4 regions of the Aminobacter sp. BA135 genome follow, and region 3 is predicted to be linked to each of the others. Evidence: riboswitches for the same ligand, from Rfam matches in the RefSeq annotation. Region 3 holds a riboswitch; each other region holds the start of a gene.
What was found. A riboswitch is a leader RNA that binds a small molecule or an ion and turns the genes downstream of it on or off. The one in region 3 is predicted to bind cobalamin.
Positions count from the first base shown of each region.

Region 1: another riboswitch for cobalamin. It lies ahead of SLT36_RS00860 (aromatic ring-hydroxylating oxygenase subunit alpha); the one in region 3 lies ahead of SLT36_RS10545 (ABC transporter ATP-binding protein).
Region 2: another riboswitch for cobalamin. It lies ahead of SLT36_RS13440 (DUF1636 family protein); the one in region 3 lies ahead of SLT36_RS10545 (ABC transporter ATP-binding protein).
Region 4: another riboswitch for cobalamin. It lies ahead of SLT36_RS27165 ((2Fe-2S) ferredoxin domain-containing protein); the one in region 3 lies ahead of SLT36_RS10545 (ABC transporter ATP-binding protein).

Region 1 covers NZ_CP139572.1:165,352-173,150, reverse strand. Annotated here, with positions in the region: gene metH (methionine synthase) at 1-3,661, shown strand, start outside; cobalamin riboswitch at 3,749-3,955, shown strand; gene SLT36_RS00860 (aromatic ring-hydroxylating oxygenase subunit alpha) at 4,074-5,321, shown strand; gene SLT36_RS00855 (2Fe-2S iron-sulfur cluster-binding protein) at 5,344-6,441, shown strand; gene SLT36_RS00850 (iron ABC transporter ATP-binding protein) at 6,491-7,249, opposite strand; gene SLT36_RS00845 (iron chelate uptake ABC transporter family permease subunit) at 7,246-7,799, opposite strand, start outside.
Region 2 covers NZ_CP139572.1:2,767,767-2,775,565, forward strand. Annotated here, with positions in the region: gene cobN (cobaltochelatase subunit CobN) at 1-1,749, opposite strand, end outside; gene cobW (cobalamin biosynthesis protein CobW) at 1,764-2,801, opposite strand; gene SLT36_RS13440 (DUF1636 family protein) at 2,798-3,232, opposite strand; cobalamin riboswitch at 3,270-3,472, opposite strand; gene SLT36_RS13445 (winged helix-turn-helix domain-containing protein) at 3,468-4,694, opposite strand; gene SLT36_RS13450 (NADH-quinone oxidoreductase subunit A) at 5,038-5,403, shown strand; gene SLT36_RS13455 (NuoB/complex I 20 kDa subunit family protein) at 5,394-5,975, shown strand; gene SLT36_RS13460 (NADH-quinone oxidoreductase subunit C) at 5,982-6,587, shown strand; gene SLT36_RS13465 (NADH-quinone oxidoreductase subunit D) at 6,597-7,787, shown strand; gene SLT36_RS13470 (NADH-quinone oxidoreductase subunit E) at 7,788-7,799, shown strand, end outside.
Region 3 covers NZ_CP139572.1:2,162,431-2,170,229, reverse strand. Annotated here, with positions in the region: gene SLT36_RS10565 (membrane-bound PQQ-dependent dehydrogenase, glucose/quinate/shikimate family) at 1-2,292, shown strand, start outside; gene SLT36_RS10560 (DMT family transporter) at 2,336-3,241, opposite strand; gene SLT36_RS10555 (LysR substrate-binding domain-containing protein) at 3,339-4,196, shown strand; gene SLT36_RS10550 (MFS transporter) at 4,330-5,496, shown strand; cobalamin riboswitch at 5,529-5,738, shown strand; gene SLT36_RS10545 (ABC transporter ATP-binding protein) at 5,847-6,662, shown strand; gene SLT36_RS10540 (ABC transporter substrate-binding protein) at 6,679-7,623, shown strand; gene SLT36_RS10535 (FecCD family ABC transporter permease) at 7,678-7,799, shown strand, end outside.
Region 4 covers NZ_CP139572.1:5,602,662-5,610,460, forward strand. Annotated here, with positions in the region: gene SLT36_RS27130 (hypothetical protein) at 1-106, opposite strand, end outside; gene SLT36_RS27135 (NAD(P)H-dependent flavin oxidoreductase) at 402-1,358, shown strand; tRNA gene SLT36_RS27140 (tRNA-Thr) at 1,502-1,577, shown strand; gene SLT36_RS27145 (polysaccharide pyruvyl transferase family protein) at 1,675-2,640, opposite strand; gene SLT36_RS27150 (hypothetical protein) at 2,661-3,416, opposite strand; gene SLT36_RS27155 (cupin domain-containing protein) at 3,821-4,177, opposite strand; gene SLT36_RS27160 (hypothetical protein) at 4,345-4,668, shown strand; cobalamin riboswitch at 5,569-5,761, shown strand; gene SLT36_RS27165 ((2Fe-2S) ferredoxin domain-containing protein) at 5,877-6,656, shown strand; gene SLT36_RS27170 (acyl-CoA desaturase) at 7,495-7,799, shown strand, end outside.

The DNA of each region.
Region 1 (7,799 bases), 2.0 Mb from region 3:
CGGCTTCGACGAGGACCATTTCCGCGGCGACAAATTCACCGGTTGCGCCTGCCATCAGCAGGGCAACAACGACCTCCTGATCCTGTCGCAGCCCAAGGCGATCGAGGAGATCCACTACAAATACGCCATCGCCGGCGCCGACATCATCGAGACCAACACCTTTTCGTCGACCTCCATCGCCCAGGCCGATTACGGCATGGAGGACATGGTCTATGAGCTCAATCGCGACGGCGCGCGGCTGGTCCGCCGCGCCGTCGTCCGGGCGCAGCAGGAAGACGGCAAGCGCCGCTTTGTCGCCGGCGCGCTCGGGCCGACCAACCGCACCGCCTCGATCTCGCCTGACGTCAACAATCCCGGCTACCGCGCCGTCACCTTCGACGATTTGCGCATCGCTTACGGCGAACAGCTGCGCGGCCTGATCGACGGCGGCGCCGACATCATCCTGATCGAGACCATCTTCGACACGCTCAACGCCAAGGCGGCGATCTTTGCCTGCGACGAGATTTTCATCGAAAAGGGCGTGCGCCTGCCGGTGATGATTTCGGGCACCATCACCGACCTGTCCGGCCGCACATTGTCCGGCCAGACGCCGTCGGCCTTCTGGAATTCGGTCCGCCATGCCGATCCGTTCACGGTCGGCCTCAACTGCGCGCTTGGCGCGGCCGCCATGCGCCCGCATCTGGCCGAACTGTCCGATGTCGCCGAGACCTTCATCTGCGCCTATCCCAATGCCGGCCTGCCCAACGCCTTCGGCCAGTATGACGAGAGCCCCGAATTCATGGCCTCCCAGGTCGAGGAATTCGCGCGCGAGGGTTTCATCAACATTGTCGGCGGCTGCTGCGGCTCGACGCCTGAGCATATCCGCGCCATCGCGCAGGCTGTCGCCAAATATCCACCGCGCCAGGTGCCGGAGCTCAAGCCGCAGATGCGCCTGTCGGGCCTCGAGCCGTTCACGCTCACCGACGAGATTCCCTTCGTTAATGTCGGCGAGCGCACCAACGTCACCGGCTCGGCCAAGTTCCGCAAGCTGATCACCGCAGGCGACTATGCCGCCGCCCTCGACGTCGCCCGCGACCAGGTCGTCAATGGCGCGCAGATCATCGACATCAACATGGACGAGGGCCTGATCGACTCGAAGAAGGCGATGGTCGAGTACCTCAACCTGATCGCCGCCGAACCCGATATCGCCCGCGTGCCCGTCATGATCGACAGCTCCAAATGGGAGGTGATCGAGGCCGGGCTGAAATGCGTCCAGGGCAAACCGATCGTCAATTCGATCTCGATGAAGGAAGGCGAGGAAGCCTTTCTGCATCATGCCCGGCTGTGCCGGGCCTATGGCGCTGCCGTCGTCGTCATGGCATTCGACGAGCAGGGTCAGGCCGACACCAAGGCGCGCAAAGTCGAGATCTGCACTCGCGCCTACAAGCTCTTGACCGAGCAAGCCGGCTTCGCGCCCGAGGACATCATCTTCGATCCCAACATCTTCGCTGTCGCCACCGGCATCGAGGAGCACGACAATTACGGTGTCGACTTCATCGAGGCGACAAGGCAGATCACCCAGACCTTGCCGCATGTCCATGTCTCGGGCGGCGTGTCGAACCTGTCGTTCTCCTTCCGCGGCAACGAGCCGGTGCGCGAGGCGATGCACGCCGTGTTCCTGTATCACTGCATCCAGGCCGGCATGGACATGGGCATCGTCAATGCCGGCCAGCTCGCCGTCTATGAATCGATCGACCCGGAGCTGCGCGAGGCCTGTGAGGACGTCGTGCTCAACCGCCTGCCCAAGGCCGGCGGCACCGCCACCGAACGGCTGCTGGATATCGCCGAGCGCTTCAAGGGAGCAGCCGGCAAGGAGGCCAAGGAGCGCGACCTTGCCTGGCGTGACTGGCCTGTCGAGCAACGCATCAGTCACGCTCTGGTCAACGGCATCACCGAGTTCATCGACGCCGATACCGACGAGGCGCGGCTGAGGGCAGAGCGTCCGCTGCACGTCATCGAAGGCCCGCTGATGGCCGGAATGAATGTCGTCGGCGACCTCTTCGGCGCCGGCAAGATGTTCCTGCCGCAGGTGGTGAAATCTGCCCGTGTCATGAAGCAGGCGGTGGCCGGCTTGCTGCCACATATGGAGGCGGAGAAGGCGGCCAACGCCGCCAATGGCATCGACAATGGCGAGCGCCAGAGCGCCGGCAAGATCCTGATGGCGACCGTCAAGGGCGACGTGCACGACATCGGCAAGAACATCGTCGGCGTCGTGCTCGCCTGCAACAATTACGAGATCATCGACCTCGGCGTCATGGTTCCGGCAACCAAGATCCTCCAGGTCGCCAGGGACGAGAAGGTCGACATCATCGGCCTGTCGGGCCTGATCACGCCCTCGCTCGACGAGATGGCGCATGTCGCTGCCGAAATGGAGCGCGAGGGGTTCGACATTCCGCTGCTGATCGGCGGCGCCACCACCAGCCGCGTCCACACGGCGGTGAAGATCCACCCGCGTTACGAAAAGGGCCAGACCGTCTACGTCACCGATGCCAGCCGCGCTGTCGGTGTCGTGTCCAACTTGCTGTCGCCTGAGGCCAAGGGCGGTTACGTCGAACAGGTGCAGGCCGAATACAAGAAGGTCGCCGACGCCCATGCCCGCTCGGAAGCTGACAAGCAGCGACTGCCGCTGGCCAAGGCGCGTGCCAATGCGCACAAGGTCGACTGGACTACCTATGCGCCGCCTAAGCCAACCGTCCTCGGCACCAAGGTGTTCGAAGCCTGGGACCTGGCCGAGCTTGCCCGCTACATCGACTGGACGCCGTTCTTCCAGACCTGGGAGCTCAAGGGCCGCTATCCAAAGATCCTCGACGACGAAAAGCAGGGTGCCGCGGCGCGCCAGCTGTTCGAGGACGCGCAGGCGATGCTGAAGAAGATCATCGACGAGAAGTGGTTCGCGCCCAAGGCCGTCATCGGCTTCTGGCCGGCCAATGCCGTTGGCGACGACGTCAGGCTGTTCACCGACGAGGCACGCAGCGAGGAGCTTGCCACCTTCTTCACCTTGCGCCAGCAACTGACCAAGCGCGACGGCAAGGCCAATGTCGCGCTGGCGGATTTCATCGCTCCCGCCGACAGCGGCAAGCCGGATTATCTCGGCGGCTTCGTGGTCACTGCAGGCATCGAGGAAGTGGCGATCGCCGAGCGCTTCGAACGCGCCAATGACGACTACTCCTCGATCATGGTCAAGGCACTGGCCGACCGTTTCGCCGAGGCCTTCGCCGAGCGCATGCACGAGAAGGTGCGCAAGGAGTTCTGGGGCTACGCGCCTGATGAAAACCTCGCGCCCGACGACCTGATCGGTGAGCCCTATCGCGGCATCCGTCCGGCGCCGGGCTATCCCGCCCAGCCCGACCACACCGAAAAGGTGACCTTGTTCCGCCTGCTCGATGCCGAGAAAACCGCCGGCGTCAGCCTCACCGAAAGCATGGCGATGTGGCCGGGCTCGTCGGTGTCGGGCATCTATCTCGCCCACCCCGAAAGCTATTATTTCGGCGTCGCCAAGGTCGAGCGCGACCAGGTCGAAGACTATGCACGGCGCAAGGACATGACCGTCGCCGAGGTCGAACGCTGGCTCGGGCCGATCCTCAACTATGTGCCGGCATCGTTCGCCGAAGCGGCCGAATAGCAACACGATGACATCACATGGGCTCTGTCGCCTTTGCGCTGAGCCCGTGTCGTTTTCATGCTCGTGCCCGGCCACCAATCCGTGGTCTGATCCGGTCATGTTCAAGGTGCTGCTTCGAGTGTGAGACGAAGCGGAGAATTGGGAAGCCGGTGAGAAGCCGGCGCTGCCCCCGCAACGGTGGCGGAGTTATTGTTTCGACGGGAGACCACTGGGCCAGCCGGCCTGGGAAGGTGTCGAGACAGTCCGAAAGGACAGCTCCGAAGCCCGGAAACCAGCCTTGAACCTGACAGAACTCGACTGATCGCGGTGGGCGGTCAAGAGGCGGATCGTTGCTGCACGGACCTCTGCGTCCGCCGGCTGGCGTTCTTCCCAAATCAAGCCACCCGTTCAGTCCTTGGTGCGAGGACAGGACATGGATGCGAAGAACGAAATGCTGAAGCTGCTGCGCGGACGCCGCGACGGGTTCAGCCTGGCACAGCCCTTTTACACCGACCCGGATTTCTACCGGCTCGACCTCGAGCTGATCTGGTACCGCGACTGGCTGTTTGTCGGCCATGACTGCGAACTGGCCAAGCCGGGCAGCTTCTTCACCGTCCAGGTCGGCGACTATCCCGTCGTGCTCGTCCGCGACCAGAAGGGCGAGCTGCGCGCCTTCCACAATTCCTGCCGCCACCGCGGCAGCCGCGTCTGCACCACAGAAAAGGGCACCGCGGCAAAGCTCGTCTGCCCCTATCACCAGTGGACCTACGAACTCGACGGCCGCCTGCTGTTCGCGCGCCAGATGGCGGAAGGCTTCGACAAGAGCCAGTTCGGCCTGAAGCCGGTCGCCTGCGAATCCGTCGGCGGCTACATCTTCATCTGCCTCGCCGACGAGCCCGCCGACTTCGCGCCGATGCGGGCCATGGTCGAGCCGTACCTGCTGCCGCACCGGCTGCGCGAAGCCAAAGTCGCCTTCGAAAGCACAATCGTCGAGAAGGGAAACTGGAAGCTGGTCTGGGAAAACAACCGCGAGTGTTACCACTGCGCCGGTAATCACCCTGAGCTGTGCAAGACCTTTCCCGAGGCGCCGAACGTTACCGGCGTCAATGGCGCCGAAAGCGATCCCGAAATGCTGGCGCACTGGGCAAAGTGCGAGGCGGTGGGGTTGCCGAGCAAGTTCCGCATCGATGCCGGCGGCCAGTACAGGGCGACACGCGCGCCACTGCTGCGTGACGCGGTGAGTTACACCATGTCGGGCAAGCGCGCAGTGCGGAAGAACCTCTCCGACAGCGTCTCGGCCGACAGGATCGGCACGCTGCTGCTCTATCACTATCCGACAACCTGGAACCATGTGCTCGGCGACCATGCCGTCACCTTCCGCGTGCTGCCGATCAGCGCCACGGAAACCGCCGTCACCACCAAATGGCTGGTTCACAAGGATGCCGTCGAAGGCGTCGACTACGACCTGGCCGAACTGACCCATGTCTGGACAGAGACCAACGACCAGGACCGCCGCATCGTCGAGGAAAATGCCTTCGGCATCAAATCGCCGGCCTACGAGCCCGGGCCTTATTCGGAGGAACACGAGGGCGGCGTCATGCAGTTCATCGAATGGTACGTCGGCTTCATCGAACCGCGGCTGGCCGACGGCGGCAAGCCGGTCCTGCGCAACGTCGCCTGACCGGGAGAGGGGCATGAACGCGATGACCGAGCTTGGCCTTTACCGCAACCTCGACGAAATGGCGCCCTGGAACGACCGGCTCCAGGTGCTGGAGGTCATCGGCGTCACCGACGAGGCGCCCGACGTCAGGACCTTCACCTTCCGCTCCGACAACCAGACCTGGTTCCGCTACAAGCCGGGCCAGTTCGTGACGCTCGAACTGCCGGCCGAACCGGCACCCGTCATGCGCACCTACACGCTGTCGTCCAGCCCGTCGCGGCCGTTCTCCATCGCCGTCACCGTCAAGGCGCAGGCGGGCAGCGTCGGCACACGCTGGATGTTCGACCATCTGAAGCCGGGCGGCCGCATCAAGGCCTATGGACCTTCAGGCGATTTTTCGCTGCACCAGCATCCGGCCGCCAAATACCTGTTCGTCTCGGCCGGGTCCGGCATCACGCCGATGATGTCGATGCTGCGCTGGCTCAACGACTGCGCGCCGTGGACGGACGTTGCCTTCGTCAACTGCGCGCGCCGTCCGGAAGAAATCATCTTCCGGAAGGAGCTCGAACTGCTGGGCACACACATGCCCGGACTGTCGCTCGGCTTCATGATCGAGGAGCGGTCGAGCCGCGAAGGCTGGTTCGGCCATATGGGCCGCATCGATGCGGTGCGACTGCCGTTGCTGTCGCCCGACTTCCGTGAGCGTGAGGTGTTCTGCTGCGGCCCAGATCCCTTCATGCGCGCCGTGCGCGGCATGCTCGAGTCTTCCGGCTTCGACATGTCCCGCTACCATCAAGAAAGCTTTGCCGCACCTGCCGTCGAGGAGGTCCCCGCGCCGTTCTCGACGCCGGGCGGGGACAGCGAGACTGTGCCGGATGCCGTCCTGCCGGTCCGTTTCGCGTTGTCTGATGTCGACGCCGACTGCCTCTCCGGCCAGACCGTGCTGCAGACGGCGCGTGCTTCGGGCGTGCGTATTCCGGCGGCCTGCGAGTTCGGCCTATGCGGCACCTGCAAGGTCAGGAAGCTCTCCGGCGAGGTCGAGATGAGCCACAATGGCGGCATCCTCGACCACGAGATCGACGATGGCTTCATCCTTGCCTGCTGCTCGAAGCCGCTGTCGGCGATCGAGGTCGAGGCGTAGCGCAAGTCAGGAAAACCGTGCAGCGGTTTCCGTCCGGAGTTGGGAAAAGTCAGCGGTGGTGCAGCACCAGCGGCGCGCCGCCGACGTCGATGACGTCCATGCCGTAGCCGAAGACGCGGGCCAGCATGTCGGGCTGCAGCACCTCCGCCGGCGATCCGTCGGCGACGACGCACCCCGATTTCATTGCAACGATCCGGTCGGCATAGACGGCGGCGTGGTTGATGTCGTGCAAAACGACGATGACGGTGCGCCTGTCGTTGTCGGCGGCCGCGCGCAGGTCGCGCATCAACTGGCGGGCAAACAGCATGTCGAGATTGTTCAGCGGTTCGTCCAGCAGCATGTAGTCGGTGCCCTGGCAGAAGGCCATGGCGACCATGGCGCGCTGGCGCTGGCCGCCCGACAGATTGTCGAGGAAGCGGTCGGCGAGATCCATCAGGCCGAACTGCTGCAAGGCCGCCTCAATCAGCTTCATGTCGTTTGCGTCGATTCGCCCGCGCTGGTGCGGAAAGCGGCCGAAGCCGACGAGTTCGCGCACCTTGAGCCGGCTTGCCACCGCCGGGTCCTGGCGCAATATGGCGAGCGTCCTGGCCAGCTGGCGGCTTGGCGTCGTGTCGACCGGCAGGCCGTCGACCGAGATCGATCCGCTCTGCAGCGGCTGCAGCCGGGCGATCAGCGACAACAGGCTCGACTTGCCGGCGCCGTTGGGGCCGACCAGCGCCGTCACCCCGCCCTTGGGCATGGTCAGCGACACATCCTCCAGGATTTGCGTGTCGCCGAGGCGCAACGAAACATTCTTGATCTCGATCATCGCTTGCTCGTTGTGATCAGCATGGCCAGGAAGACGAGGCCCCCCACGAATTCGATGACGACGCCGAGCGTCGCGGCACCGCCCAGAAGATGCTGCAGCACCATCTGGCCGCCAAGCAGCACGATGACGGCGGTCAGCATCGCCGCCGGCAGCAACAGGTGATGGCGGCGGCTGTCGACGATGCGCTCGGCCAGCGCCACCACCAGAAGCCCGAAGAAGGTTACCGGCCCGACCAGCGCCGTCGACACCGCAACCAGGGCAGCCACCAAAAGCAGCAGCCCGGTCAGCGCCTTGGTCCATGACACGCCAAGCCCGGTGGCACTGTCGGCGCCCAGGGCGACGATGTCGAGCAGGTGGCGCTGGCGCCAGAGGATGATGGCGGCAATCGTCGTCACCACCAGGCCGATGACGACCAGGTCCGGCCGCACCGTGTTGAAGTCGGCGTAACTCGAACCCTGGACGACGGCGAATTCGTTCGGGTCGATCAGCCGCGCGATCAGCGAGGCGAGGCTGCGGAACAGCACGCCGAGCACGACGCCGGTCAGCAGCA
Region 2 (7,799 bases), 610 kb from region 3:
GAGTGTGCCATGGGCGCCGACATGGACGATGGCGTGGATGCCGAGCGACTTCTGCAGCCAGAGGCCGAAGGCGAGCAGCGCGTGGCGCGGCGGCAGCGTCGGGTCGTGATAGTCGGCGCGGCGATCGGCCGAACGGCCGCGGTCAGGGGCGAGGGCGACGGTGACGTTGCCGAAGGTGGCCGCGCGGAAGGCGAAGGTAGAGCTGGGTTCGCGGCGAGCGTATGGGGATGCTTCGGGCAACGTCGAGCGCTTCCGTGTCTTGGTCTTGTCGACTGCATCAGCTTCCGCCTTGCCCCACGCCGCTTCGACAGCTTTCCTCGCCTCCTCAGGCAGATCTTCGGCAAGCGTGAGATAGTCTTCGAGCGCCAGCCCTTGCCCACCAGCCTCGATCAGGTCGAGCAATGCGCGCGGCGATTGCGGAATCGATTCAACCGTGTAGCCGGCCTCCTTGAGGTCGTGCAGCATGGCGAGCACGCTTGATGGCACGTCGAGGCCGACGGCATAGCCGGTGCGACCGGGGGCGCTGGGATAGTCGGGGACGAGAATCGCCAGCTTGCGCTTTTCGGGCGATGTCTGGCGCAGCCTGAGATGCGCCGAGATCCGGCGGGCGACCTGCTCGACACGGTCTGGTTCGGGCCGGTTGGCGAAGGCGCGGAAACCGAGGGCTGGGTCGACTTCGCTCTCCGCCTTGAACGAGATGGCGCCGGCGAGGATGCGACCGTCGAGCTCGGGCATCACCACATGCATGGCAAGATCGGCGGGCGCGAGGCCGCGCCGGCTGCCTTCCCAGGCTTCGCGGCGGGTGGTGGCGACGATGACCTGGAACACTGGCACGCGGGCGCGGTCGAACAGCGTTTCCGTGCCCGGTTCGGCGCCGGCGGCGAAGGCGGTTGCGGTGACGATGGCCGTGGGCGCGAGCTGGTCCAGGGCTGCTTCGACGAATGCGAGGGAGGCCTTATCCTTGAGGCTTGAGACGAAAATCGGGACGGGGCGGAGGCCCTGTGCTCTCAGTGCCTCGACCAACGCGTCGATAGGGGCGACGTCGGCGGCGAGCAGCATCGAACGGTAGAAGAGGATGGGGATGGCAGGAGAGCTGGAGATGGCGTGATCCTGCGCACCCCCCTTTGTCCTGCCGGACATCTGCGCAGAGGCGCTGGTCCATCCGGTAAAAAAGGCTTCCAAATCACAGACGATGCCCCGCGCCGCATCATAAAATCCCGCCTTCGGAACTGCGACGGGTGCCGCCATAACATTCTTGCCACCCGTCAGTCCGGCCAGCCGCGCCACCAGCGCCTTCATGTTCTCCGGGCCGCCCTCGCGGAAATAGCCGAGCAGGGCGTCGAGTTCGGTGCGCGGCAGGGTCGAGGCCTCGATCAGCCTGAGATCCTCGTCGTGGCTTTCGCCCGGCAAAAGCGCCAGCGCGATGCCTTTTTCGCGCGCCATCGCGGCAAGCTGGTCGCAGCCATAGCGCCACCAGTCGTGGCCGCCGAGGATGCGGACGAGGATGACTTTGGCGTGGCTTGCCACGCCGTCGATCCAGAGATCGACCGACATCGGATGGCGGAGGTCGCGCAGGCTTGCGAGCCGCATCGATGGCAAGTTGGCCGCATCCGCCTTCCAGGCGCCGGCGAGGCCGGCCAGATCGCTGTCGGTGAAGGACAGCGCCACCACATCCGCAGGCTTCTGCCTGAGGTCGACAGGCTCGATCAGGTCATCGAGCGAGGCGGAGGTGGTGGTGAGGATGTGCATCCCGACTGTCCGGTTCAGCCTACCAGGATACGCTCGATGGCCGGGCGGTCGAGACCCTTGAGGCCGATCACGACCAGGCGCGAGCGGCGGTCGTCCTCTGCGGTCCAGGCACGGTCATAATAGTGGTTGACGCGCGGTCCGACGGCCTGGACGAGCAGGCGCATCGGCTTGCCGCCGACGTCGACGAAGCCCTTTACACGCAACACGTTCTCTTCTTCGGCGGCGGTGGCGACGCGTTTCGCCAGTTCGTCGGGGTTGGCGATCGACGGGATTTCGATGACGAAGGTATCGAAGTCGTCATGCTCGTGGTCGAACGCTCCGTCGTGATGGGTCTTGCGGTTTTCGATGTCATCCTCGACGGCGAGGCCGAGGCCGAGCAGCACCGACGGATCGACCTTGCCATGCGCCGACGGCACGATCTTGACGGCGCGTGCCAGGTGCTCGCGCACGATGGCGGTGGCGCGGGCGTGGCCGGCTTCGTCGAGCAGGTCGCTCTTGGACAGGATAATGAGGTCGGCGCAGGCGACCTGATCCTCGAACACTTCCTCGACCGGGTCGTCGTGGTCGAGCGAATCGTCCGCACTGCGCTGGGCGGCGAGCGCTTCCATGTCGGAGGCAACTTTACCTGCGGCCAGCGCAGGGCCGTCGACCACGGCGATGACGCCGTCGACCGTCACGCGGCTCTTGACCGTTGGCCACTGGAAGGCCTGGACCAGCGGCTTGGGCAGCGCCAGGCCCGAGGTCTCGATCAGGATGTGGTCAACCCTCGGTGTAAGCGACAGAATTTGGTCGAGGGCAGGGACAAAGTCGTCGGCGACGGTGCAGCAGATGCAGCCATTGGCCAGTTCGACGATGTTTTCCTCCGGGCAGGCATCGACGCCGCAGCCCTTGAGAATCTCGCCGTCGATGCCGACATCGCCGAACTCGTTGACGATGATGGCGAGGCGCTTGCCCTTGGAGTTCTCGAGGATGTTGCGCAGCAGCGTGGTCTTGCCGGCGCCGAGAAAGCCGGTGACGACGGTGCAGGGAACGCGTTCGACGGAGGCGGTCATGTGTCTTCCTTGATGAGAGCAAGTGGTGGGATGCGCGCGACGAGGCCGCGCTTGAGGCTATCGGGACGGCCGCGCCAGGGGATCAGGCCGTCGGTCGAGGTGGCGAAGAGTCTTGCGCCGGCGACGAGATCGTCGCCCGACATGGTGTTGAGATCGCCGAAGACGTAGCTCCACGCGCCGTCGCGGATCAGGGCGGCACTCAGCCGGCGCTTGCAGTTGCCCAGGCACTCGACGCTGCGCACGGCGATCTCGCCATTGGCGGCGAGGCGGGCGTGCTCGGCAAGCTGGGCGCCGGCGCGTGGATGGGCGTCCGAGCCGGTTTCGTCGCGGCAGGATGAGCAGACGAGGATGGTCACGTCGCATGGGCGCGCGTCGGCTGCATCGCAGGATGCGTCGGCTGATGCGACTGGAAGGTTGTCGTCGAAGTCCAAATCCAGGCTCCTTGCCCGGGGCACCCGCCAGGCGATCGGATCAATGTCTGCGACGGCAGGTCTCCTGGCTTGCGGATCGTCGCCTTCGCTCGCCTTCCCGGGAATATCCCAGTGGTCTTCGAGCTTGGCTCTTCGCTCACAGTTGCGGGGACAGCCGCGGATTTGACGCCATCGGCGCGCACCGCATTCCCTCTTAGCCTTCGCCGTTGCGGGCGAAGGACCGTCTGTGGGCGATTTAGGCTTTCGCGAGGGGTGGAGTCAACGAGGCGGAGCGACCCGCAATGTCGCTCAGGCCGGGTCCGAGATCGCCCGCGGGCGTCACCTCGATGCGTTCGAGGCCGAGCCAGTCGCGCATCTGCTGGAGTTCTTCGTAAAGTTCGGCTGCGGTTTCCGGTGGCGCACAGGGCTCTGCATAGGCGGCGTGGACGCGCAGGATACCCGCCGGTCGGTCGGCCTTCAGATCGATGCGGGCGACGATGCGCTCGCCCAGAAGGAAGGGCAGGACGTAGTAGCCGTACTGGCGCTTCTCAGCCGGGGTGTAGATTTCGATGCGGTAGCGGAAGTCGAACAATTGCTCGGCACGGGTGCGCTCGAAGACGAGCGGATCGAAGGGCGCAAGCAGGGCGCGTGCCTGGATCTTGCGCGGAATGCGCGCATCGGCGTGGAGATAGGCCTGCCGGTCCCAGCCTTCGACGCGCACGGGAATCAGTTCGCCGGTCTCGACCAGCTCTTCGAGCCGGCCTTTCATGTCGGCTGGCGACAGGCGGAAATAGTCGCGCAGGCAGATGCCGGTGGCGACGCCATGGGCGCGGGCGGAGATTCGCAAGAGATCGCGATGCGCATCCTCGGCCTGCGGAACAGGGCGGTCGTAGATGTCGGCCGGGAGCACGCGCTCGGGCAGATCGTAGAGACGTTCGAAACCACGGCGCGAATGGGTAGTGATGCGACCGGCCCAAAACAGCCATTCGAAGGCATGCTTTTCCTGGCTCCAGCCCCACCAGCCGCCGGAACCCTTGGCGCCTTCGATGTCGGAAGCGGCGATCGGGCCGCGGTCGACCACCTGGCGAAAGATCTCTTCTATATAGGGCCTGTTGGCACGGCCGAACTTGGCGAGCCCGCCATACATCCCGTCCTCGGCCCGCGCCATGCGCCAGCGCAACAGCGGAAAGGTCTCCAGCGGCAGCAGCGACGCTTCATGCGCCCAGTATTCGAACAGCATGCGCTTCTTCGGAGCCATGGCGTCGTCGAGCAGGGCCATGGGGTAGGGGCCGAGTCGCGAATAGAGCGGCATGTAGTGGGCGCGCACGACGGCGCTGACCGAGTCGATCTGCAGCAGGCCGGTACGGTCGAGCACACGCTGCAGGTGACGCCGCGTGATCGCGCCGGTGGGGCGCGGGTCGGCAAATCCCTGGGCCGCCAAAGCGATGCGGCGGGCGGTGGCGAGTGAGAGTTTTTCCTTCATTGCGGCAAGCTATCGCAGTCTCCGGAGGCATGACGCTAGGGCACGAGAATCGGTCTTTGCTGCAAATGCTAGCAGAACTGCGGTCCCGGTCTTGTCAGGAGCGTAAACTTGAGTAAAAGACGAAGGAAATCAAAGGGGAGCCACACGCGCAGGATTTTGGTCCAGCAGTGGGCTTTGCCACGTTTTGGCCAAGGTTGGACTTGCTTCGACCGACCGGCTGCGCTAACCGTCGCCGCATTGCAGCACGACCGTTTCGTCCGGCTCGGCGAGAATCTGTCGCGCTTCCGGAAACGGACCCCGTGCTGTAAATCTGGGTGGATAGGCCACCAACGGAATTCGCAGCATGAACGCTCTCCTGAGTTCGTATCTGCCCATCGTCATTTTTATCGGTGTGGCGCTTATTGTCGGCATTGCGCTTATCGTGGCGCCTTTCCTTGTCGCCTACCGCAGTCCGGATCCGGAAAAGCTTTCAGCCTATGAGTGCGGCTTCAACTCGTTTGACGACGCCCGCATGAAGTTCGACATCCGCTTCTATCTGGTCTCCATCCTGTTCATCATCTTCGATCTCGAAGTGGCGTTCCTGTTCCCGTGGGCGGTGTCCTTCGGCGAGATCGGCATGCTCGGCTTCTGGTCGATGATGATCTTCCTGGCCGTGCTGACCATCGGCTTTGTCTATGAGTGGAAAAAGGGAGCGCTGGAATGGGATTGAACGACGCCTCCGGCACCCTGATCGCGCCGAAGCCGAAAGGCATCATCGATCCGAACACCGGCAAGCCCATCGGTTCAGACGACGCCTTCTTCGGCGAACTGAACAACGAGTTGTCCGACAAGGGTTTCCTCGTCACCTCGTCCGAGGCTCTGATTACCTGGGCGCGTACCGGTTCGTTGATGTGGATGACCTTTGGTCTGGCCTGCTGCGCCGTCGAGATGATGCACATCTCGATGCCGCGCTATGACGCCGAGCGCTTCGGCATCGCGCCGCGTGCCTCACCGCGCCAGTCGGACGTGATGATCGTCGCCGGCACGCTGACCAACAAGATGGCGCCGGCGCTGCGCAAGGTCTACGACCAGATGCCGGAACCGCGCTACGTCATCTCGATGGGCTCGTGCGCCAATGGCGGCGGCTACTATCACTATTCCTATTCGGTGGTGCGCGGCTGCGATCGCGTGGTGCCCGTCGACATCTATGTGCCCGGCTGTCCTCCGACCGCCGAAGCACTTCTCTACGGCATCCTTCTTCTCCAGAAGAAGATCCGCCGCACCGGCACGATCGAGCGGTGATCCCAGATGAGTGAAGCCCTGAACGACCTTGCCGCGTACATTGCGGAAAAGCTCGATGCGGACATCGAAGAAAGCGTCGTCGCCTATGGCGAGCTGACGCTGACGGTGAAGGCCGCCGACATCGTCGACGTGATGACCTTCCTGCGCAGCGATGTACAGTGCCAGTTCGTCTCCTTCATCGATGCTGCCGGTGTCGACTACCCGCAGCGTCGCAAGCGTTTCGATGTCGTCTATCATCTGATGTCGCCGCGCCAGAACCTGCGCATCCGCGTCAAGGTCGCCACCGACGAGGACACGCCGGTTCCGTCGATCACCTCGGTCTATCCGGGTGCCGACTGGTTCGAGCGCGAAGCCTATGACATGTACGGCATCCTGTTTTCGGGCCATCCCGACCTGCGTCGGCTTTTGACCGACTACGGTTTCGAAGGTCACCCGCTGCGCAAGGACTTTCCGCTCACCGGCTTCGTCGAGGTTCGCTACGACGACGAGCAGAAACGTGTCGTCTACGAGCCGGTCGAGCTCAAGCAGGAATTCCGCAATTTCGACTTTTTGTCTCCCTGGGAAGGCACCGAATACGTGCTGCCGGGTGACGAAAAAGCCAAGACGAATTGAGGCGCCGAAATGGCTGAAACCTCCGTCCGCAACTTCAACATCAATTTCGGCCCGCAGCATCCGGCGGCACACGGCGTGCTGCGCCTGGTGCTCGAGCTCGACGGCGAAGTCGTCGACCGTGTCGATCCGCATATCGGCCTTTTGCATCGCGGCACCGAAAAGCTGATTGAGCAGAAGACCTATCTGCAGGCCGTGCCCTATTTCGATCGCCTCGACTATGTCGCGCCGATGAACCAGGAGCATGCCTTTGCGCTCGCGGTCGAGCGCCTGCTCGGCCTCGAAGTGCCGAAGCGTGGCCAGATCATCCGCGTGCTCTATTCCGAGATCGGCCGCATCCTGTCGCACCTGCTCAACGTCACCACGCAGGCGATGGACGTCGGTGCGCTGACCCCACCGCTGTGGGGTTTCGAAGAGCGCGAAAAGCTGATGGTGTTTTATGAGCGCGCCTGCGGCGCGCGCATGCACGCGGCCTATTTCCGTCCAGGTGGTGTCCATCAGGACCTGCCGCAGAAGCTTGTCGAAGACATCGGCAAGTGGATCGACCCGTTCCTGCAGACCGTACAGAATCTCGACGACCTTCTGACGCCGAACCGCATCTTCAAGCAGCGCAATGTCGACATCGGCGTGGTCTCGCTCGACGACGCATGGGCCTGGGGTTTCTCGGGCGTCATGGTGCGCGGTTCGGGTGCGGCCTGGGACCTGCGCAAGAGCCAGCCCTACGAATGCTATTCGGAGATGGAATTCGACATTCCGATCGGCAAGAACGGTGACTGCTACGACCGCTACCTGATCCGCATGGAAGAGATGCGCCAGTCGGCGAAGATCATGCGCCAGTGCGTCGATCTGCTGCTCGGCAAGGAAGCGACCGGTCCCGTGTCAAACGTGGACGGCAAGGTGGTTCCGCCGAAGCGCCAGGCGATGAAGCGTTCGATGGAATCGCTGATCCATCACTTCAAGCTCTACACCGAAGGCTATCGTGTGCCGGCTGGCGAGGTTTATGCAGCCGTCGAGGCGCCTAAGGGCGAATTCGGCGTCTTCCTGGTCTCCGACGGCACCAACAAGCCTTACCGCTGCAAGCTGCGCGCACCGGGCTTCGCCCATCTCCAGGCAATGGATTTCCTGTGCCGCGGCCACATGCTGGCGGATATCTCGGCCGTTCTCGGCTCCCTCGACATCGTGTTTGGTGAGGTCGACCGCTAAATGTCAGTCCGC
Region 3 (7,799 bases):
CTCGCCGGTCTCGGCGTCATTGCCTCCGGTATCCTCTACATCATGCGCCGCAAGGCCGGCCTCTGGCTCTACGGCCTGGTATTCGCGGCGACGCTCGCCTGGGCCCTCTGGGAATCCGGCCTCGAGTTCTGGCCGCTGGTGCCGCGCCTCGTAGCACCCGCCGTGATCGCCATCCCGGCGCTGTTGCTCGCGCCGCTCTTCCCGACGAGCACAGGCAAACGGGCTCCGTTTGCGCTTGCCGCCCTGCTTGTGGCGGCACTTCTCGCCACCGCCTTCTACGGCTTCACGCCGCATGGCGTCATCAGCAATACGCTCGCCTCGGCCGAACCCAAGCCGAGCGTTCCGCCGGCAGCCGCCAGCGCCACCGACTGGCGCCACTATGGCCGCACCCCGGCAGGTACACGCTATGCCCCGATCGACCAGATCAACCGCGACAATGTCGACAAGCTCGAGGTTGCCTGGACGTTCCAATCGGGCGATATCCCCTCAGGGACCGCGCAGGACCAGAACACGCCGCTCTTCGTCAACGACACGCTCTACACCTGCTCGCCCAACAACATCGTCCATGCGCTGAACCCGGATACGGGCGAAGTGAGGTGGAAATTCGACCCGAAAGCCAAGTCGCCGCTGTGGCAGCGTTGCCGTGGCGTCAGCTATTACGAGCCGGCTGCTGCGCCGGCCGAGGCAAGCGCAGCCCCCGCCGATCCGCTGGCGCCGGCGAGCGTCGTAGCGTCGACGCCCGACATGCCCGCTGCGGCGGCATCCTGCGCCGCCCGCATCGTCATGACCACAATCGACGCCCGCCTGATCCAGCTCGACGCCAAGACCGGCGAGCTGTGCCAGGATTTCGGCAATGGCGGTATTGTCGACCTCAAAAGCGACATGGGCGAGATCAAGGACGGTTTCTACTTCCAGACCTCCGCCCCCACCGTGGCGCGTGACCTGATCATGGTCGGCGGCTGGGTGTGGGACAATGTCGAGACAGGCGAACCCTCCGGCGCCGTACGCGCCTTCGACGCCCTCACCGGCGAACTGGTCTGGGCCTGGGATCTCGGCAACCCCGCCATCACCAAGCTGCCGCCGGAAGGCGAAAGCTACACGCGCGGCACGCCCAATGTCTGGTCGACACCGGCCTATGACGAGGCCCTCGGCCTTGTCTACCTGCCGACCGGCAACGCCACGCCCGACTTCTTTGGCGCACATCGCTCGAAGGCCGCCGAGGACTATACCGCCTCGGTCGTCGCCCTCGACATCGTAACCGGCCGCGAACGCTGGAAGTTCCAGACCGTGCACCACGACATCTGGGACTACGACGTTCCGGCCCAGCCGGCGCTCTACGACGTGCCGGATGGCAAGGGCGGCACGGTTCCAGCGCTGATCCAGATCACCAAGCGCGGGCAGATCTTCATGCTCGACCGCCGCGACGGCAAGCCGATCGCCGAGGTCGAGGAGCGCGCCGTTCCGCAGACCGGCGGCGTGCCGGAGGACTTCCTGTCGCCGACGCAGCCCTATTCGGTCGGCATGCCGGCGATCGGCGCGGAGCCCTTCGCCGAGGCCAAGATGTGGGGTGCGACGCCTTACGACCAGCTCTACTGCCGCATCGAGTTCAAGAAGATGCGCTACGAGGGCGAATTCACGCCTCCCGGCCTGACGCGTTCGATCATCTTTCCAGGCTACTATGGCGGCATGAACTGGGGCAGTGCGGCGATCGACGAGGCCCGGGGGTTGCTGATCGTCAACGACATCCGCATGCCGCAGTTCGCCCAGCTAATGCCGCGCGAGGAGACCGACAATTATGGCGGGTCGGCAGCCCATGACGGTCTGTCGCAGCAGAAGGGAACGCCCTATGGCGCGCTGAAGAACGGCTTCATGTCGCCGCTCGGCGTTCCCTGTCACCAGCCGCCTTATGGCACCTTCACCGGCATCGACCTCAAGACCCGCCAGATCGCCTGGCAGGTTCCGGCGGGCACGCTGCAGGATACCGGTCCGCTTGGCATGAAAACCGGCCTGCAGATCCCGATCGGCATGCCGACGCTGGGCGGTCCGATCGCGACGTCAGGCGGCCTCGTCTTCTACGCCGGCACGCAGGACTATTATCTGCGTGCACTCGATGTGGAGACGGGCAATGAGTTGTGGAAGGGCCGGCTGCCTGTCGGCGCCCAGTCTACGCCAATGACCTTCGTCTCGCATGAGAGCGGAACGCAATATGTGGTCATCTCGGCCGGCGGGGCGCGCCAGTCGCCTGACCGCGGCGACTACATCGTCGCCTACAGGCTGCCCAAGCAGAACTGAGTCTGAGCGCATCGACATCGGAAGGGGCGCCTCGGGCGCCTTTTCATTTCTGGCCGGCAAGGGCGGTACCCGTGCGACGAACAGGCAGCCGCCAGCCGAGCCTCACGCCGAGCGTTGCGATGGCGATCAGGACCATGCCCATGCTTTGCGCGATGCCGATGGGGTGGTTGTAGACCGCCCAGTCGATGATGATGGCGACCACCGGATAGATGAAGGTGAGCACGCCGATAACCGGCGTCGTCAGCCTGGGATAGGACGAGAACATCATCACATAGGCGATGCCGGTGTGCAGCACGCCAATGCCGATAAGCCAACCCCATGAGTTGAGCGAAATGTGGCCGGAAAAATTGGCAGCCGGCGCAAGCATGATGACGCCGACCGCCGTCTGGCAGAGCACCGTGATCTCCGGCCGCTGTTCGCCCAGGCCCTTGGCCAGGATCGTCACCACCGCATAGAGGAAGGCACCGCCGAGCGCCATGGCGATGCCGATCATCCAGGTGGTCGTGACCGGATTGTCGGAGACGACGAGGCCGCTGGCCAGCACGACGCCCAAAAAGGCAGCGCCCATCCAGGCGACCTGGTCAATGGTAATCCGCTCCTTGAGGAACAGAACGCCGATCAGCACCACGAAGAACGGCTGGATATGATATACGATGGTCATCACCGCAATCGAGGTCTTGGCGAAGCCGGCAAAGAACGCAGTCCAGCTCAGCACCATGCAGACGCCGCAAAGCGTCGCGCGGCCGAGGCGGCTCCAGGATAGCGAATTGTCAGGCAGGTAGCCGCGCACAAGGCACCAGGCGCCGAGAAAGAGCGAGCCAAACAGGCAGCGCCAGAACACCGTCGTGATTGGGTCGATGCCCGCCTCAGTGACGAAGGCGCCGACGGTGCCGGCGATAGCCATGGCGACAGCGAGGTTCAGGGCGGGAAAGCGGGAGGCGTTGGTCATGAGCGTCGTCCGGTCGCGATGGCCAAGCAAGCCCCGATTGACGAATTCATTCAAACGAATAGATTTGGCGAACCCTATTCGAATTGCTGATACCATCATGGCGATATCACTCGACCTCGACCTGCTGAGGACCTTCGTCGCCGTAGCCGACAGCGGCAGCTTTTCCCATGCCGCGGCACGCATCGGGCGCAGCCAGTCGGCCATCAGCATGCAGATGCAGCGGCTGGAACAGACCATCGGCAAGCAACTTCTGGTACGCGGCCCGCGCGCCGTGCTGCCCAACGCCATCGGCGAGGAGCTACTGGTCTACTCCAGGCGGCTGCTGAAACTCTCCGACGAAGCCTGGGCAAGCGTCACCCGTCCGGAGGAGGCCGGCAGCGTGCGGCTCGGCGTGCCGGACGACTATGCCGCATTCCTGCTGCCGACGGTGCTGTCGCGCTTCGCCGCGGCCCACCCGCTGGTCACTGTGGAGCTTGTCTGCGAACAGTCGACTACGCTGGTGAAGACTTTCGCCGACGGCAAGCTCGACCTTGCCATCATCACCCGCGGACCGGAGCAGGCGATCGAGGTGCTGCAGCGCGAGAGGCTTGTCTGGGTAGCCTCCCCCAACCATGTCGCCTGGGAGATCGATCCGCTGCCTGTCGCGCTGTTCGAGCCCGGTTGCGTCGCGCGAAAGAGCGTGTTGCAGGTGCTGGGCGCCGCCGACCGATCGTTCCGCTGCACCTATTCCAGCGCCAGCCTGCTCGGGCTGATCGCCGTGGTTCAGGCGGGTCTCGCCGTAGCCGTGCTCGCCCAGCGCAGCGTGCCCCCCGGCCTGCGCGTCATCGGCGAAGCCGAGGGCCTGCCGCCGCTGCCCGAGATGGAAATCGGCATATTGCGCAACCCGCAGCCCGCCAATTCGGCGGTCGACCGGCTCTACGAATTTCTCCGACGCGACCTCACCCAGCAGTCCTGATCCTCGCAGCTAGCGTCTTGCGTATGTCTGCCATGCGCCAGATGCATTGCTGCAATGCGGCAACGTCGCTTGTGCCGCGCGGGACATGAGGAAATTGTGCGTCTAAATCGTTTCAGCTCCCCTGAGTCCGCCCATGCCCTTGCCGATCCTCGCTCTGGCCGTTGCATCCTTTTGCATCGGCACCACCGAATTCGTGATCATGGGCCTGTTGCCGGAGGTCGCCGCCGACCTCGGCGTGTCGATCCCGGCCGCCGGTCTTCTGGTCACCGGCTACGCGCTCGGCGTCGTCGTCGGCGCCCCGATCATCGCGGTGGGCACAGCGAAACTGCCGCGCAAACCGGTGCTGATCGGGCTCGCCATGATGTTCGTCTTCGGCAACCTGCTTTGCGCCATCGCCCCCACTTACTGGACGCTGATGATCGCTCGCGTCATCACCGCCTTTGGTCACGGCGCCTTCTTCGGCATCGGCTCGGTGGTGGCGGCAAACCTGGTCCCAACCAACAAGCGCGCCAGTGCCATCGCCCTGATGTTTGCCGGCCTGACATTGGCGAACATCCTCGGCGTTCCCGGCGGCACGGCACTCGGCGAGGCCTATGGCTGGCGCGCCACCTTCTTTGCCGTCGTCGTCATCGGCCTGCTCTCGGTGGCGGCCATAGCCTGGCTGGTCCCTGCGGGCGTCGCCCCTCCCGGCAAGGGCGGGGTATCAGGCGAGGTCAAGGTTCTGGGCAAGCTCCAGGTCTGGCTCGCCATGATCATCTCGGCGCTCGCCTCGGGCAGCCTGTTTGCCGTCTTCACCTACATCAAGCCGATCCTGACCGACGTCAGCGGCCTCTCGGTTGAATCGGTCACTTGGGTGCTGTTGCTGTTCGGCGGCGGCATGACCATCGGCAACATCATCGGCGGCAAGCTGGCCGACTGGAAGCTGATGCCCACAGCCATCGGCGCGCTGGTGGTGATGGCGGCGATTCACGTCGCCTTCGCCGGACTCAGCTCTTCGGCGCCCGCGGCGATCCTGCTCGTCTTCATGTGGGGCGTCATCACCTTCGTCATCGTGCCGCCGATGCAGATGCGCGTCGTCGAAACCGCTTCGGAGGCACCGAACCTCGCGGCCACCCTCAACCAGGGCGCCTTCAACGCCGGCAACGCCGCCGGCGCCTGGGTCGGTGGTGCTGCAATTTCGATGGGCGTGAGCTATGCCGGCCTGCCCTTCGTCGGTGCGGCCATCGCGCTGTCTGCCTTCGGCGTCGCGCTCATTTCCTTCGCGCTCGACCGCCGTGACGCAATTCAGCAGGCGGCATGACGCTTTAGCGATTGTCAGCAACCCGTCGCTGCTGTAGCCACGACAGCGATGGTTCCTGCTATCCGGTTCGGGCAGCAGGTTAAATGGGAACACGGTGAGACGTCCCCGACGCGAAACCGTGGCTGCCCCCGCAACTGTGAGCGGATAGCAATTCGGAAACATGCCACTGGCCGAAAGGCCGGGAAGGCTCCGAGGCGCGATCACCCGCAAGCCAGGAGACCTGCCATCATCCGATTAACTCAACCGGCCGGGGTGTGCCGCGGAGATGATGATGGTTGCGACTGCCTTTTTCGGTACCGGCGCGCTTTCCGGATCGTTCTGCTACCTCCGCCCGACCGCGGAGACAGGGTATGCTCGATCGCGTCCACGCCGCTAGCCGCCTTGTAGGCACCACCCCGGCACTGCTCGAACTCGATGGCGTCAGCTGGGGCCCTCGTGCTTCGCAGCCGATCCTCGAGCCGATCAGCCTTGCGGTTGCGCCGGGCGAGTTGCTCGCCATCGTCGGCCCCAACGGCGCCGGCAAGTCGAGCCTGCTGCGCTGCCTCTACCGCTACCACAAGCCGACTTCGGGCACTGTCCGCCTCGACGGCACCGACATCTGGAAGATGAAGCCGCGCGACTGTGCCCGCCGCATCGCGACCGTGCTTCAGGAAAGCGCCTCGGACTTCGGCCTGACTGTCGCAGAAATCATCGAGTTGGGCCTGACCCCGCATGTCACGAGTTTCGGCACCAGGGACCGCGACTACGACCAAGTCGAGGCAGCCCTTGCCCTGCTCGGCCTGACCGCACTCGCTGCGCGCGACTTCGGCTCGCTGTCGGGCGGCGAAAAGCAGCGCGTGATGATTGCCCGGGCATTGGTGCAGCGACCCGACCTTCTGATCCTCGACGAACCGACCAACCACCTCGACATCCGTCACCAACTCGAAGTGCTGGAGCTGCTCGGCAATCTCGGCTGCACCGTCATCGTTTCCCTGCACGATTTGGCGCTCGCCTCGGCCCATGCCGACCGCGTGCTTGTCATGGACGGAGGCCGCGCCGTTGCCTGCGGCGCGCCCGCCGACATCCTGACGCCCGATCGCATACGTGACAGCTTTTCCGTCGGAGCGACCCTCGACGACCATCCCGTCACCGGTCGTCCACGCTTTTCCTTCCACCTCGAACGCTGAACATCAAGGAGCCTCCATGCGCCTGCCCATCATCGCCGCCGCCCTGCTCGCCAGCTGCGCAACAGCTATGGCCAGCGGCTTCCCCGTCACCGTCAAGAGCTGCAACCGCGACGTAACCTTCGAGTCCGCGCCCAAGCGCGCCGTCTCGCACGACGTCAACCTGACCGAGATGATGCTGGCGCTCGGCCTTGCCGACCACATGGCCGGCTATTCCGGCATCTCCGGCTGGAAGACGCTGAGCGAGGATTTGCGCAAGGGCGTCGGCGAACTGCCCGAACTCGCCCCACAATACGTCAGCAAGGAAGTGCTGCTCGGCGCCGACACCGACCTGTTCTTCGCCGGCTGGAACTACGGCATGAAGGTCGGCGGCGACGTCACCCCGGATACGCTCGCGCCCTTCAAGATCGCTGTCTACGAGCTGACCGAAAGCTGCATCCACATCATGAAGAAGGACAAGTCGTCGCTTCAGGACATGTATGCCGACCTGCTCAATCTCGGCGCCATTTTTGGTGTGCGCGAGAAGGCGGACGTCCTGGTGGCAGGCTATGAGAAGGAACTCGCCGACTTCCAGGCCGAGCTGCCCAAGCTCGACAAGCCAGTCAACGTGTTCATCTACGATTCCGGCGAGCAGAAGCCGTTTACCGCCGGACGCTACGCCATGCCGACCGCCATTATCGAGGCAGCCGGCGGCAAGAACATCGTTGACGACGTCGAGTCGAGCTGGGTCGAGATTGGGTGGGAGCCGGTCATCGAGCGCAATCCCGACATGGTGGTGATCGTCAATTACGGTGAGGTAACTGCCGAGCAGAAGATCGACTACATGCGCACCAACCCGGCCTTCAAGGACATCGAGGCAGTGAGGAACAACCGCTTCTTCGTGCTCGAATACAACGAGGCGACGCCGGGACCGCGCAACATTGCGGCGATCAAGCGGCTGGCCGCCGCGATGCGGGCCGACTGAGCCGTGTCGCATCGCCACTTCGTCACAGGGCCAAGACACGTCCTGATCCACGCCATGCCGGCCCTGATACCGGGGCTGGCCGTGGTGCTTGTGATAGGCATGATCATTGCCGTCGGCGTCGGCCCGGTGGCGATCCCACTGGAAACGGTGTGGGGCGTCATTGCCAACAAGCTGAT
Region 4 (7,799 bases), 2.3 Mb from region 3:
GGTCGAGCGCACCGAAGGCGGCACGATAGACCTTTTCGCGAAACTCGCGATTCTCGGGATCGCCTTTTTCGAAAGCGTTCCGGATCGCTTTTTCGATCGAATCCAACCGATGTTCCTCGCAACGCGCCAGTGTTGCCAGATGGTTAGCGGCAGAAAAGACATCAATCAACGGCACCGCGAGCGAAATGTCGGCCAAAAATGGGTGCAATGGGCGGCAAGGCCGGCAAAACAAGTCGCGCCTCGCAGCGGAAGCCGCAAACCGGCGACGGCAAGCCCCGGCGGACTGGTGTCCAGGACTCGTGCCCAGGCTCGTGCCCAGACTCGTGCATTGTCGATCGTGCCCGATCTGCTATATGGAGTGACGTTTACGGAAACGTCAAAACTAGACCCGGGAGAGACGCGTGGCATTGCCTGACATCCTCAAGAAAAACCTGCGTGTTCCCGTCGTCGGCGCGCCTTTGTTCATCATATCGCATCCGCCTCTGGTGCTGGCCCAATGCAAGGCCGGCATCGTCGGCTCGTTTCCGGCGCTCAACGCCCGCCCAGAGGCCCAGCTCGACGAATGGCTGGCGATGGTGACCGAAGATCTCGCCGCCCATGACGCCGCCAATCCCGACCGTCCGGCAGCCCCCTTCGCCGTCAACCAGATCGTGCACAAGTCCAACAAGCGGCTCGAGCACGATTTGCGCCTGTGCGTGAAATACAAGGTGCCGGTCGTCATCTCGTCGCTGGGTGCTGTCGAGGAGGTCAACCAGGCCGTTCATTCCTATGGCGGCATCGTGCTGCACGACATCATCCACGACCGCCACGCCCGCAAGGCGATCAAGATGGGTGCCGATGGCCTCATCGCGGTCGCTGCCGGTGCCGGTGGCCATGCCGGCACGCTGTCACCCTTCGCCCTGATCCAGGAAATCCGTCAGTGGTTCGACGGCCCGCTGCTTCTGTCCGGAGCCATCGCCAATGGCGGTGCGGTGCTCGCGGCACAGGCCATGGGTGCTGATCTCGCCTATATCGGCTCGCCCTTCATCGCCACCGAGGAGGCGCGCGCCGGCGACGACTACAAGCAGATGATCGTCGAATCCAAGGCCGCCGACATCGTCTACTCCAATCTGTTCACCGGCATCCACGGCAACTACCTCAAGGGCTCGGTCCGCGCCGCCGGCATGGACCCCGACAACCTCGCTGTCTCAGATCCCTCCAAGATGGATTTCGAGGAAGCCGCCAAGTACAAGGCGTGGAAAGACATCTGGGGTTGCGGCCAGGGTATCGGCGCCGTCGACAAGGTCGTGCCCGTCGCCGAGCTGGTCGAGCGCCTCGCCACCGAATACGCCGCGGCCAAGGCCCGCATCACCAGTTGATTGAAGATCGGCTGCCTTCCGCAACGACAGGCGGCGACATGTTCGCCTCTTGTCAAAACCCTGCAAAGGCCGCTTGAAATCCGCGCGCAATGAAGTTATCACGCGCTCACTCTCTCGCGCCCCTCGGGTCGCGAAGCCTGGAAGCCGCTTTAGCTCAGTTGGTAGAGCACATCATTCGTAATGATGGGGTCGCGTGTTCGAGTCACGCAAGCGGCACCAGTTTCCCAGCAAAATCAGCTCCTTCCAGATGCCCACGCGGCACCGGAAATCCATGCCAATTTCGGGACTGTCCTTCGCCCCACGAGGCGCAGACGGATCACTCCGCGATGGCGTCGACGCTTGCCGCGAGAGCATCTTCGACAAGCGCACGGATCCTGGCCTGGGCTCCGACCAGCTGGGCCCGCCAATTGCCGGTGCGCAATTCGTCAAGAGCCGCCCGCACCGTTTCGGCAGACACCTTTTCCGCCTGGAATACAAATGGCCAACCGGTCCTGCCGACCACGGCTGAAACCTTAGCTCCACCGGGAACCTGATCGATCGCAATCACCGGCTTTCCTGCGGCGAGCGCCAACAGCGCCCCATGCATGCGGGTCGTCAGCACGATGTCGGATCGTGCGAACCCGGCATGGATCTTCCCAGCACCATTCTCAGGTGACAGCACCGTGTCGATCTCGATCGGGTGTAGCGTCGACCCGCGCACCACGTCTTGGAACATCGCCTCTGCCTGAGGTGCCATCGCAACTCGCCTGGCGCCATACTCGCCTTGAGGGCCACGCAGGCAAATACCTGCGGTCTCGAGCCGCCCCTTTCCAGTGGGTTCAACGGTCTCCGAAACGGCGAGATCGAAATACGGTGGATCGACGCCATCACGGCCAACAATGTGATGGAAGCGGCGATTCATCCTGGCGTGATTGGGAAGGACGCTGACGCCTGCCGCGATCTTGGTCGCATGCCCGTGGACAGACAAAAGGTCGTTCAGGTCGCGACTGTAGGTGATCGGACCACAGACGAACACGAGCTTTTTCGCAGGCTTGATCGCATAGAGATCGTCAACCGGCAGATGGCCCGTAATCTGCAGTTCCGGATGCGAAATGACGGCGTGCTCGACGCCGCGCAGACGCAGCCTCGATGACAGGTTGTCGACCGCCATCAGGTCGCCGATCGTCGGACCGCCCCTGTAGCCGTAGCTTCCCCACCAGAACAGAAGCGTCGGCGGCGTGTCGACGGTGCGCGCAGCCAGATATACGCGACGAAAGGAGCTTAGCCGGCTCTTCAGCGACATCGGTGCAGTCTCGAAACGAGCTATTGAGTGACAACGGCGTCCAGAAGGCTGCCGCGTATGATTTCGCGTCCTGATATGACCGACGCGCTCAAATGAACGCCAAGCGTCCGATTGGTGGCTATATCGGGCCAGGACAGCCCGCGATCGAAGAGCAGGTTGGTGTTCTGGTAGCTGACCGGGTAGAACACATCGATCGGCTTGGCCGAAGCTGCAATTTCGTGGCGCTGGGTGACGTTGGTCAACAGTTGCGGTCCAATGACACCCCAACGATGGCGGGATACCGGGACAGGCAGGCGCATGGCCTTGCGCAGGCGCAGTAACCGTCTCTTTGTGCTTCGATACCACCAAGGAATGAAATGAGGATCGCTGGATGCCGCGATCAGTTCATTGAGCGCCGGATGCTGCGAAGGCAGCCCCAGCACGGCGCCATTGATCGCCTTGTCGGATTCCCAGCCGAAGAGGAATTCCTCCTGCTGGATCGGCCTCAGGCAATAGACATCGCAATCCACGTATATGCCGAGGCCCGCCCGCAGGATGCGGTACCGATAGATATCCGACGCCAAAGCCAGGCTACCGGTCGTCTCATGCGCAACGATTTCCGATCGAGCCATCAACCGTTGGGCGTCGAAAAGTTCGACGCCTTCAGGCACGTCCTCCGGCCGGTCAAACACGTGCAGAACGACACGATGCCCATTTCGAAGAAACGACCTCAGACACCCCGCGTGGACCGGCCCCAATCTGTTGCCGATCCACAGCGAATTCACCACTGCCAACATGAATTACCACCCCATACCTGCCCGGGGCCTAAATAAACCAGCTCGGGTAAAGGTCAACCTCCTGCAAGCACAGGTGGTAGCTCGCAGTAGCCGCGGACAAGGTCGATAGCGATGTTGTGGTGGTCGCGCAGCGAGCGATCAGTCCTGGCCGCAAAGCTTGGAAAAGTGCTCATTCTCGGCCGGGGAACGCAACATGCGCGATGCATCTCGCGTTGTTTGATCATTCAAAGCGGCCCCAGCCTTTTCCCAAGGAAATTAAGCCAGCAAGGCATCACCGGTGCGCCTGGTTCCGCTCACTGTCGGAACCAGGTCGAATCAATCAGGCGTTCGCCCGCGTGCACGAGCCGGCAGGCAGCCTTCTTCGACAGCCGATTTAGATATCCCCGCCGGTTGCGCGGTGTTTCCTACGATCCCAGCGTAACGACGAAGTGCTTCGTCACCGGCTCGATGATCTTCCAGGTGCCCCTGAAATCCGCTTCCACGACGAACGCGTCGCCCGGCCCAACCTCGACGGGCGCGCCGCCATCCGGCGTGATGATGATGCGACCCGAGATCATGTGGACGAACTCGTAGTCGGTGTAGCTGGCGTGGTAGGTGCCTGGCGTGGCCTGCCACGTTCCTGACAGCACCTTGCCGTCCCCGGTCGTGTGCTGGACGGCCGTCTTCATCGTCGGCTTTCCGTCGACAACCACCCATCCCGGCAGGTCGTTGGAATCGGCACCTTCCGGCTGGCCGAATTTGAGGATTGTTTTGTTCGCCATGGTATTCTCCTCCCTTAAGGCACCCCTGCATAGCCGACGCCCTCAATTCGGGCAACTTTGTTTCCTTGTAATAAAGGGGCGTATTCCTGTGTTGGTGTTCTGCCACCGCCCCTTGCGGAACCAGCCCTGTCGGTGTTGATGGACGGATGTTTAGCAAGGACTCATAGATGAAGGTCAAACTGCTCGCTGCGGTGACGATGCTCGCAGTTGCCGGCTGTGCATCCCAGCCCGCCGACTATGCCACCACACTCTCTGCCAAGGATCCCAAATGGCGGTCAGCGGACTGCACGAAAGCTCGAGCTGAGGCTGCGAACTACGCAGCGCAAGAGAAAGAAACGCTGAGCGTATCGGCAGGGCTGCTGCTTGGCCCATACGGGCTCGGCATCGCCATGGCCGGCAAGGAGCATCGCGCCAAGATGCGCAAGCAATTCGCCCGGGACATGCATCTGAAATGCTCGAGCAAGCCCCTTCCAGCCAGCTTGGCGAGATAGCACTGACACCCTACCGCCAACGGCGCGCATGTTCGGCAAGCTCGTCGCACGCTATTCCAACGCCTTCGGTCGAAGCGTTCGTCCACGCGGTGAGCCGCCGCCGCGCACATCATCGACACCTCCGGTCCTCGCCTGTGGCTGTCGCGATTGCATGCCGGGCCACATTGGTGGGGTGCCCACGAAAACAGGCCAAAGCTGCTCTGCAATCATTCTGGCGACCCGCCTGGTGTCCGTTCCCAGCGTCTTCACGTTGGCGGTAACTCACGACACTCGCCGGTGTCCTGGCAACGCACCGGTGGACGGCCGCTCAGATTGCCCTGGATGGGCTCGACGCCGCTTGCGATCCAGCCGCTCTACACGAGAAGTTGAACGACCGCGCCGTCCGCTCGCTGGCGTTGGTTGACCTTACGTTAGGAACCTCTAAACGACCTACAGGCTCACCTCGTCCTTACCCCACCTTGGACCACCCGAGCTTAGCGCCCGCCCTGCCCCCCCAATCAATGGGCGGGCGCGTCCCCTCGCACGCACATCCGATGTCGCGCAGACAAGCTTATCAGCCGCGGACGCCTTCACATCGCAACTGCGAGCTTCCCGCTTCATATCGACGCCGGTTGCCGATTTTCATGTCTATATGCCTCGGGCAGGCGCCGTTCGCCTTGTGCGGTTTGCACAAAAGGCAGCCGGCCCTGGCATTCCTGGGCTTATTCCGCTTGTGGTGCATGTCCATCTCCGGTCTCTACCGGTGCGCCCCGATGGCGCACGGTCATGATCGGGAGGGCTGCTTGGCAATCTTCGTCCATCGCCGGACTATGTGCAGCAACACCAGGCGATCGCAAGGCAGCGCATTGCTGGCCTAGGTACTTGTCCATCGACAACCCTTGACTTGCGTCTGCCCGCATATAGCTTGCCGCGCGGTTATGGTTCTTCTGCTTTCGGGCGGAAGCTAAGAGGGAATTCGGTGCGAAACCGAAGCTGCCCCGCAACTGTAAGCGGTGAGCCGCATTGCCGATTGTGTCACTGGCCGACGGCCGGGAAGGCAGGCAATGAGCCGAGACCCGCGAGCCAGGAGACCTGCCTGACCGAGTGATGTTCCGTGGGCGGGGTGTACCACCGGAGCGCAGGTTCGTGCAGGCGGCGCTATCGGCCATCGCCTTCCACCAACATGCGTTGCGACAATCCCGACCGCAGTCAGGCCAGGGATCGATCGTTTGCACAATACCGAAGTTGAGACCGCGCAGTCCCAGGCCAGACGTGCCATCGTGCTCGTCGCCAGGTCGGCCTTTGCTGCCGCGCCCTACAGGCAGATGCAGCAGCTCTGTGATCTCGCCGCGGCGTTGCCCGGCGTCGATCACACCAGCTTCGGCTTCACCGAACAAGGCACGCCGTCGCTGCGCGAGGCGCTTGCGGCACTTCGCCAGCAGGATTTCTCCGATATCCTCATCCTGCCGCTGATGCTGCCGATCGAGCCCAGCTTCAATGCCTGGCTCACCAAGTCGCTGCGCCGCTGGCAGGCCGAGGACGCGGCACCTTGGCCGACGGTGCGCATCGCGCGGGGCCTCGCCGAAAGCCCGCTGCTGGCTGCAATGATGGCCGACCTCGTCACCGGTGCCGACGCGACGCCGCCCATCCCGCCGCTCGACAGGCTGGCGCCGGAGGGTTCGCTCGTGCCGGCGCAGAAACGCCGCGTGCTGGTCTGCCAGGGCGGCCCGTGCAATGCCGCCGGCGCGGACCTGATCTGGGGCCACCTGCGCAACCAGCAGGACCGCCAGAAGCTGCGCGTGACCGGCGACGGCATGATGAGCGCCAAATCGACCTGCCTTGGCCCCTGTAACCTGGCACCGGTGCTGCAGGTCTTTCCCGAAGGCACCTATTACGGCGGGGTCACCGAGGCCGCCGTCGACCGCATAGTCACCGAACATCTGCTCGGCGGCGCGGTGGTCGACGACTTTGCCTACCACCCCACCGGCCGCAAGCAGGTGCTGCGGTGAAGGCCTATTGAAAACAAGGGGGATCGTGTCGGCCGAACAGCAACGCTTGCCGTTGTCGATCGTCCACTATCACGACGTCTTTACCAGGCACGGCGCGCAATCCGCCACTCAACGGATCGACGGATGTTCCCGCCGATATCCGCAACTGGCTGGAAGCCAAGGCTGAAACGCTCAGCAGCGGCAGCGGCACCTGGGGTCGTCGGGCACAGGTCTGATGGGCTGACGCAGCCTGTTGCGATCCACGTCAATCCATCGATCTAATTGACCCAAGGGAAACATCAGCGACTATTGCGCAGGGCTAGATCAGTTCAGTGGGCGGTGGCAGTCATGGCAATTCAAGTATCCTATTCGCGGCGTGATGTCCGCGAAGAGTTGGTGCGTCGGCGCGAGACTTACATCGCGGCGCAAAGATCTCTGTCACCGCCTTCGCCGCGGGGATATGGCAACATGGAATGCGTCCATTGTCATAATCGCTTCATCGGCGTCACCGCTGCCGCCTGGAAGTTCGGCCTCTGCGACGACTGCCTGCATCACGACTGATTGTCCAGCCAGCGCAGCTCCCTTTGCGGGAGTTCCAGCGCCTAGATCGACTGCTGTGGAACTTCCGTGTCCGCGGCGTCCCAGGCACATTCTTGGGCGATCTACCTTCCCCGATGGTCCGGCCAAACCCGCATCCGCAAAAGCAGTAGGTCGCCGCCACGGCCCACCGTCCACACTCATATTTCGGGGTAATTCCGAACGTGCCTTGACCCTGAATTAGAAACTGCGCAACCTCGCCCGAAACGGAGGAGGCGGCTCGATCGTGGGGAAGCGATCCGGGCCGCAAATGGGAGCATCTATGTCCGACCAGATCGCGGCGTCGTCCGCCACGCCCGCAATTGCGCGCCGACCGCTTCTGGCCCGCATCGACTGGCTCAATTTGAGCGGCCTCGCATTCTATCATGTCGTCGCGCTCTACGCCTTGCTGCCCTGGTTCTTCAGCTGGACCGGCGTCATCCTCTGCATCGCCGGCATCTATGTTTTCGGCACGCTCGGCATCAACCTCTGCTACCACAGGCTTCTCACCCATCGCGGCTTCACCTGCCCGAAATGGCTCGAGCACGGGCTTGCTATCATCGCCGTCTGCGCCTTCCAGGACACGCC